One region of the Allobosea eneae genome, then DNA from elsewhere that is predicted to be linked to it. Evidence: riboswitches for the same ligand, from Rfam matches in the RefSeq annotation. Region 1 holds a riboswitch; the other holds the start of a gene.
What was found. Region 1 has a riboswitch for thiamine pyrophosphate ahead of thiC (phosphomethylpyrimidine synthase ThiC). Riboswitches for the same ligand answer to the same signal wherever they lie in the genome.
Positions count from the first base shown of each region.

Region 2: it holds a riboswitch for thiamine pyrophosphate, as region 1 does, so the genes downstream of both, ACFPOB_RS03870 (ABC transporter permease) here and thiC (phosphomethylpyrimidine synthase ThiC) in region 1, are expected to answer to the same signal.

Region 1 is NZ_JBHSLW010000018.1:70,802-74,180, forward strand. Features, by position in the region: gene thiO (glycine oxidase ThiO) at 1-308, opposite strand, end outside; gene thiC (phosphomethylpyrimidine synthase ThiC) at 314-2,191, opposite strand; TPP riboswitch at 2,270-2,374, opposite strand; gene ACFPOB_RS13325 (putative motility protein) at 2,479-2,679, opposite strand; gene ACFPOB_RS13330 (hypothetical protein) at 2,749-2,997, opposite strand; gene ACFPOB_RS13335 (OmpA family protein) at 3,159-3,379, opposite strand, start outside.
Region 2 is NZ_JBHSLW010000005.1:491,046-494,424, forward strand. Features, by position in the region: gene ACFPOB_RS03860 (VOC family protein) at 129-581, shown strand; gene ACFPOB_RS03865 (TenA family protein) at 684-1,328, shown strand; TPP riboswitch at 1,389-1,485, shown strand; gene ACFPOB_RS03870 (ABC transporter permease) at 1,586-2,329, shown strand; gene ACFPOB_RS03875 (ABC transporter substrate-binding protein) at 2,373-3,332, shown strand.

The DNA of each region.
Region 1 (3,379 bases):
GTCCGCGCCGCGAAACGCGTCAGCTCGCCGGCATCGCGGGCAGGAGCGAGCACGAGCGTGCCTTGGGCGAGCGTGCCGGCGTAATGGCGCGGCCACCAGTCGAGCGCCTGCCGGCCCAAAGTGACGACCGCTTCCTCGGCGCTCTCGCGCTCGCACCAGGATGCCAGCATGCCGCCGGCTGCCCAGGAGCAGGCCTGCTCGCCGAGCGCCGCACTGCGTTCGAACACGTCGACCGCGATGCCCCGCTTGGCCAGCTCAAGCGCCGTCACGAGGCCAGCGACGCCGGCCCCGATCACAGCGACACGCATGGTCGCTACTCCGCCGCCGGCAGATAGAGATTGCCGCCCTTCCTCAGGAACTCCTGCGACTTCTCCGCCATCCCCTGGGAAGCCATGGCTTCGAGCGCCGCGCGCTCATTGTCGCCCATCGCCTGCACCTCGGCGCGCAGATCCTGAGTGATCTTCATCGAGCAGAACTTGGGGCCGCACATCGAGCAGAAATGCGCGACCTTGTGGGCGTCCTTCGGCAAGGTCTCGTCGTGGAAGGCGCGGGCCGTATCCGGGTCGAGCGCCAGGTTGAACTGGTCCTCCCAGCGGAAATCGAAACGGGCGCGCGAGAGCGCGTCGTCCCTGAGCTTGGCCGCCGGGTGGCCTTTGGCGAGGTCGGCGGCATGGGCGGCGATCCGGTAGGTGATGACGCCGGTCTTGACGTCGTCGCGATCGGGCAGGCCGAGATGCTCCTTCGGCGTGACGTAGCAGAGCATGGCGCAGCCGAACCAGCCGATCATCGCCGCTCCGATGCCGGAGGTGATGTGGTCGTAGCCCGGTGCGATGTCGGTGGTCAGCGGTCCCAATGTGTAGAACGGGGCTTCGCCGCATTCGCGCAACTGCTTGTCCATGTTCTCCTTGATCTTGTGCATCGGCACATGGCCGGGGCCCTCGATCATCACCTGGCAGCCCTTGTCCCAGGCGACCTTGGTGAGCTCGCCCAGCGTCTCCAGCTCGGCGAACTGGGCGCGGTCGTTTGCGTCGGCGATCGAGCCCGGACGCAGGCCGTCGCCGAGCGAGAAGGAGACGTCGTAGCGCCGCATGATCTCGCAGATCTCGTCAAAGCGCTCGTAGAGGAAGCTCTCCTTGTGATGCGCCAGGCACCAGCGCGCCATGATCGAGCCGCCGCGCGAGACGATGCCGGTGACGCGGCTGGCAGTCAGCGGCACATAGGGCAACCTGACGCCGGCATGGATGGTGAAATAGTCGACGCCCTGCTCGGCCTGTTCGATGAGGGTATCCTTGAACACCTCCCAGTCGAGCTTGATCGGATCGCCGCCGACCTTCTCCAGCGCCTGGTAGACCGGCACCGTCCCGATCGGGACCGGCGAGTTTCTGAGTATCCAGGAGCGGATGTTGTGGATATTGCGGCCGGTCGAGAGGTCCATGACCGTGTCGGCGCCCCAGCGGATCGCCCAGACCAGTTTCTCGACCTCTTCGGCGGCGCCCGAGGTCACGGCCGAATTGCCGATATTGGCATTGATCTTGACCAGGAAGTTGCGGCCGATCGCCATCGGCTCAAGCTCGGGGTGGTTGATGTTGGCGGGGATGATGGCGCGGCCGCGGGCGATCTCGTCGCGGACGAATTCCGGCGTGACGAATTCCGGGACCGAGGCGCCGAAGCTCTCGCCGTCGGCATGACGCTCGCGGGCACCGTCCAGCATGGCGGCGCGGCCGAGGTTTTCCCGGTGCGCCACATAGATCATCTCGGGCGTGACGATGCCGGCCCGGGCGAACTCGTATTGCGTCGTCATCTGGCCGGGCTTCGCCTGCAGGATCGGGCGCTGCGCCGGGCAGGCCGGCACGAGCTGCTCGGCCGAGATGTTGCCGTTGTCGGCAGCGGTGACCGCGCGGCCCTCGACCATCTCGAAGCCGCGCGCATCGAGCCAGGCACGGCGCGGCTGCACCAGACCGGCGTTGAGGTCGATCTTCGCATCGGTCTCGGTATAGGGGCCGGACGGGTCGTAGATGCGCACCGGCGGCTCGGCATCGGTGGTCAGCACGACCTCGCGGAAGGGCACGCGCATGTCGGGATGCTCGGGCGCAGCGACATAGATCTTGCGCGAGCCGATGATCGGGCCGGTCGTCACCGTTTGCGGTGCGGCCTTGACGCTGTTCTTCTGCGGCTTGGTGTGGGCGTTCATCGAAAGGATCTCCTCCCTTGCAGGTCCAGGAGATCCGGGGCGTCTGACGGTCCAGTCGCTGTCTGCGGATGCATGTGTGGCGCAGCCGCGTTCCAGTCCCTCCGCCGGTATGACCCGGATCAGGTTCGATGGGTTCAGCCGTCAGGCCATCTCAGCTCTTATCGAGCACCCCTCGGAACAGGGCGAAGGTTAGAACCGTCGTGATCTCAGCGCAACTGGCAAAGGACCACAGCCCATCGCCATGCTGCCATGCGCAGGAAACAACACCGTTGGCCGAAACGAAAAAATCAGAGGGTGATATCGAGATTGCCGCCCTGACCCGCGGGAAGCGCGGCCTGCTGCAGCTCGGCCGCCTGCTGCAGCATGGCGACCAGCGCCTGATCGGAATCAGCGTTCTGCTTGACCATTTCCAGCTGCAGCGCCTGCTGCGTCGCAGCCGACTTCATGCTGATCAGGCTCTGGGCGATCGCGACCGACATCTCGCTCATGGGCATAGCTCCTCGTCGCGAACCATAGGCCGCGAGCCTTACCCGAATCTAAACCCGAAGCGGCAGGCTCTAACGAGTCGGTGCGATGATCGACGGCACCGGCTTCGGCATCGGTATCTCGCGGTTCGGTTCCGTCGGGCTGGAACGATCGCGTGCAAGCTGCTGCCGCTCGCGCCGCGCCTCGATGCGATCGGAACGCGGCTCGAGCTTCTGCACTTCGCCCGCATTCGGCGCCATCGGCACACCGGGTGCGCGCTGACGCGGCATCTCCGGAGACACCGACTGAGCGGCTGCGGCTTCCGCCGCCAGCAGCCCCATGGCGAGCGATCCGAGCAGAATCCATGAGTTCTTGCGCATGGCATTCCTCCTGTCGGGCAGGCAAAGACGAGCCCGCCCGACTCGAGAACAGGAGCGACCTGGGGATTGTTCCGGTTTGCCGATCACAAAAGCCGGAGCGGCCGAAGCCGCCCCGTCCGGCGTCACTGCTGGTTCTGGCCGGTGAGCAGCGGCGTAATCCGGCGCAAGGTCACCCGCCGGTTCTCGCGCGCCGCATCCTGGGTCTGAACCTTTGGATACTGCTCGCCATAGCCCTGCGTCGTCAGATTCTCGGCGGGAATCCCGAAATCGCGCGTCAGGATCTCGGCGACGGATTGAGCACGGCGATCCGAGAGCGACAGGTTGTCGACATCGGAGCCGACCG
Region 2 (3,379 bases), on a different contig from region 1:
ACTGAGGAGGACATCGCTGCAATTGACATCGCCGAGACACACTACGTTGATATCAACTTAATTGGGCCCATTGTGACTATGAGCGCTTCTCTGCGCCAACATGCCCCCAGATCTGAGAGGAAATGACTATGAAAATCGTGACCAGCCTGAGCTTCCGTGGCCAATGCCGCGAGGCCTTCGAATTCTACGCCAAGGTCCTCGGCGGCAAGATCACGGCTGCTATGCCCTATGGCGATGCGCCGCCCGACATGGGCATGCCGGACGCTGACGGCAAGTACAAGGACTGGCTGATGCATTGCTGGCTCGATGTCGGCGACCAGTCGCTGATGGGCGCCGACATGGATGTCGACTGGGCCCAGAACATCGACAAGCCCAAGAACGGCTTCGACGTCACCTTGCACACCAACGACAAGGCTGAAGGCCAGCGCTGGTTCGACGAGCTCTCCGAAGGCGGCAAGACGGTGATGCCGTTCAGCGAGACCTTCTGGTCGCCTGGTTTCGGCTCGCTGGTCGACAAGTTCGGCGTGCCCTGGATGGTCAACACCATCCCGACCGGCGATTGGAAGCCGCCGCAAGGCTGAGCCTTCGTTCTGGAAGAGGCGGCCGGAGCCGGTGCTCGGCCGCCAGTTTCGGTGTAGCGCTGCTGCTGATAGGGAGAGCCCGACCAGCAGAAGGCCACGACCATGACCACCCGTTTCACCGAGACTCTCCGCCAGGCCAGCCAGCCGGCCTGGTCGCAATCCGTCGGCCACCGCTTCGTCCGCGAGCTGCTGGACGGGGCGGTGTCCGATGCGGTCATGGCCCGCTATCTGATCCAGGATCACCGCTTCCTCGACAGCTTCCTGACCCTGCTCGGCGCCGCGCTCGCCAGCGCCGACAGCTTCGAGGCCCGCATCCGCTTCGGCCGCTTCATCGGCATGGTCAGCGGCGAGGAGAACACCTATTTCCTGCGCTCCTTCGACGCGCTCGGCGTCAGCGAGCAGGATCGCATCGCCCCGCCCGATAGCAAGCCTACCGCTGGTTTCAAGGCGATCATGCGCGAAGCCGCCGCGACACGCTCCTATGCCGCCGCCCTCTCCGTGCTGGCCGTGGCCGAATGGCTCTATCTCGACTGGGCCCAGCAAGCGTCGCAGCCGCTGCCGGCGAGCTTCATCCATGCCGAATGGATCACGCTGCACGATAATCCCGATTTCCGCGATTTCGTCGGCTTCCTGAGGAGCGAGCTCGACCGCGTCGGCCCGGGCGAAGCCGAGACCAGCCGGGACTTCTTCCTGCGCACCGTCGCGCTGGAGAAGGCCTTCTTCGACTCCGCCTATGACGAGGCCTGAGCGGCAGGCCTTCGACTCGACACAGGCGTGACAGGCGCAAGCCTTTCTGCCACAAGCACAATCGAGAGACGGGGGCGTTCGCCGCGAGGCGAGCTGAGAAGCACCCTTCGAACCTGAACCAGATCATGCTGGCGGAGGGAGTCGCTCGGGGCAGCCTCGCAAGCGCTTTTCCCCGTGCCCGCCTTCCACCGGAAAGGCGAGCGTTGACAACGCAGGACGCGACAGAGCAGAGCGCAACTCCCGGCATGAAGCCGATGATGGCCGCGCTGGCCCCTGCCCTGCGCACGATTCTCGTCCTGCTATTCGCTTGGCAAGCCGCGATCTTTCTGTTCCAGCCGCCGCGCTACATCCTGCCTTCGCCGCTCGACGTGGCGCTGGCCTTCCAGCGCCAGCCCGGCTTCCTCTTCAACAACAGCCTGACGACCATCGCCGAGATGGCGCTCGGCTTCGTGCTCGGCTCGGCGTTCGGCGCGCTGACGGCGCTCGCAATCGCCGCACTGCCGCGTTTCGGCCGCCTCATCTGGCCGATCCTGCTCGTGCTGCAATCCTTCCCGGTCTTCGTGATCGCGCCGCTTCTGGTCGTCTGGTTCGGCTTCGGCATGGGCTCGAAGGTGATCATGGCGACGATCATCATCTTCTTTCCCGTAGCCTCCGCCTTCACCGACGGCCTGCGCCGGACCGACCCGGAACTGATCGACGCGACTGCGCTGACCACGGCGACGCATTGGCAGACGCTGCGCTATGTCCGCCTGCCACTCGCCATGCCTGCGCTCCTCACCGGCCTCAGGGTCGCGGCCCCGCTGGCGCCGCTCGGCGCGGTGATCGGCGAATGGGTCGGCTCCTCGGCCGGGCTCGGCTTCGTCATGGTCCAGGCCAATGCCCGCATGCAGACCGACACGGTCTTCGCCGCGATGACCGTGCTCGCCGTGCTCAGCCTCGTCCTGCGCCATCTCGTCGATGCGCTCGGCCCGCGCCTCATTCCCTGGGCGAGCGAGCCGTGACGTCACTCCGCTTCAAATCGATCACGCAGAAGGATTTCGCCCGATGACCCTCCGCGCCGTGACCAGACGCGCCCTCCTCGCCACCGGCCTTGCTCTGGCCGCCGGCCTCGCCAGCCCGGCCCGCGCCGCCGACAAGCTGACCGTGATGCTCGAATGGTTCGTCAATCCGGATCATGCGCCGCTGGTCGTCGCCGACAAGCTCGGCCTGTTCAAGGAAGCTGGGCTCGAGGTCACCATGGTGCCGCCATCCGACCCCTCGGCCGTGCCGCGCCTCGTCGCCGCCGGCCAGGCCGATATCGGCATCCACTACCAGCCCAATCTCTATCTCGACCATGCCGCCGGCATCCCGATCGTCCGCGTCGGCACCTTGGTCGAGACGCCGCTCAACAGCGTCATCGTCAAGGCCGACGGGCCGATCAAGAGCCTCGCCGACCTCAAGGGCAAGACGGTCGGCTATGCCGTCTCGGGCACCGAGACCACTTTGCTCGGCCAGATGCTGGCCAAGGCCGGCCTCAAGCTCGACGACGTCAAGCTGGTCAACGTCAACTTCGCCCTCTCGGCCGCGCTGATCGGCGGCAAGGTCGACGCCACCCTCGGCGGCTACCGCAATTTCGAGCTGACCCAGATGAAGCTCGAAGGCCATCCCGGCACCGCCTTCTATCCGGAGGAGCACGGCGTTCCCGCCTATGACGAATTGATCCTGATCACCCGCCGCGACGCCGTCGGTGACAGCCGCCTGCCGCGCTTTCTCGATGCGATCGAGAAGGCAGCGCTCTATCTCACCAACCACCCGCAGGAGGCCTGGAAGCTCTTCATCGCCGCCCACCCCAATCTCGACGACGCCCTCAACCGCCAGGCCTGGACCGATACGCTGCCGCGCTTCGCCAAGCGCCCGCGCGCGCTCGACCAGGGTCGCTATGAGCGCTTCGGCGCCTTCCTCGTGGATCGCGGGCTGATCAAGAAGGCTCCGGCGCTTGCCGAGATCGCCGGCGAGGTGAAGTGACCGAAGGATTGCGGTGGCAGCCCTCCCTGTCGCCGCCCATTCCCGCA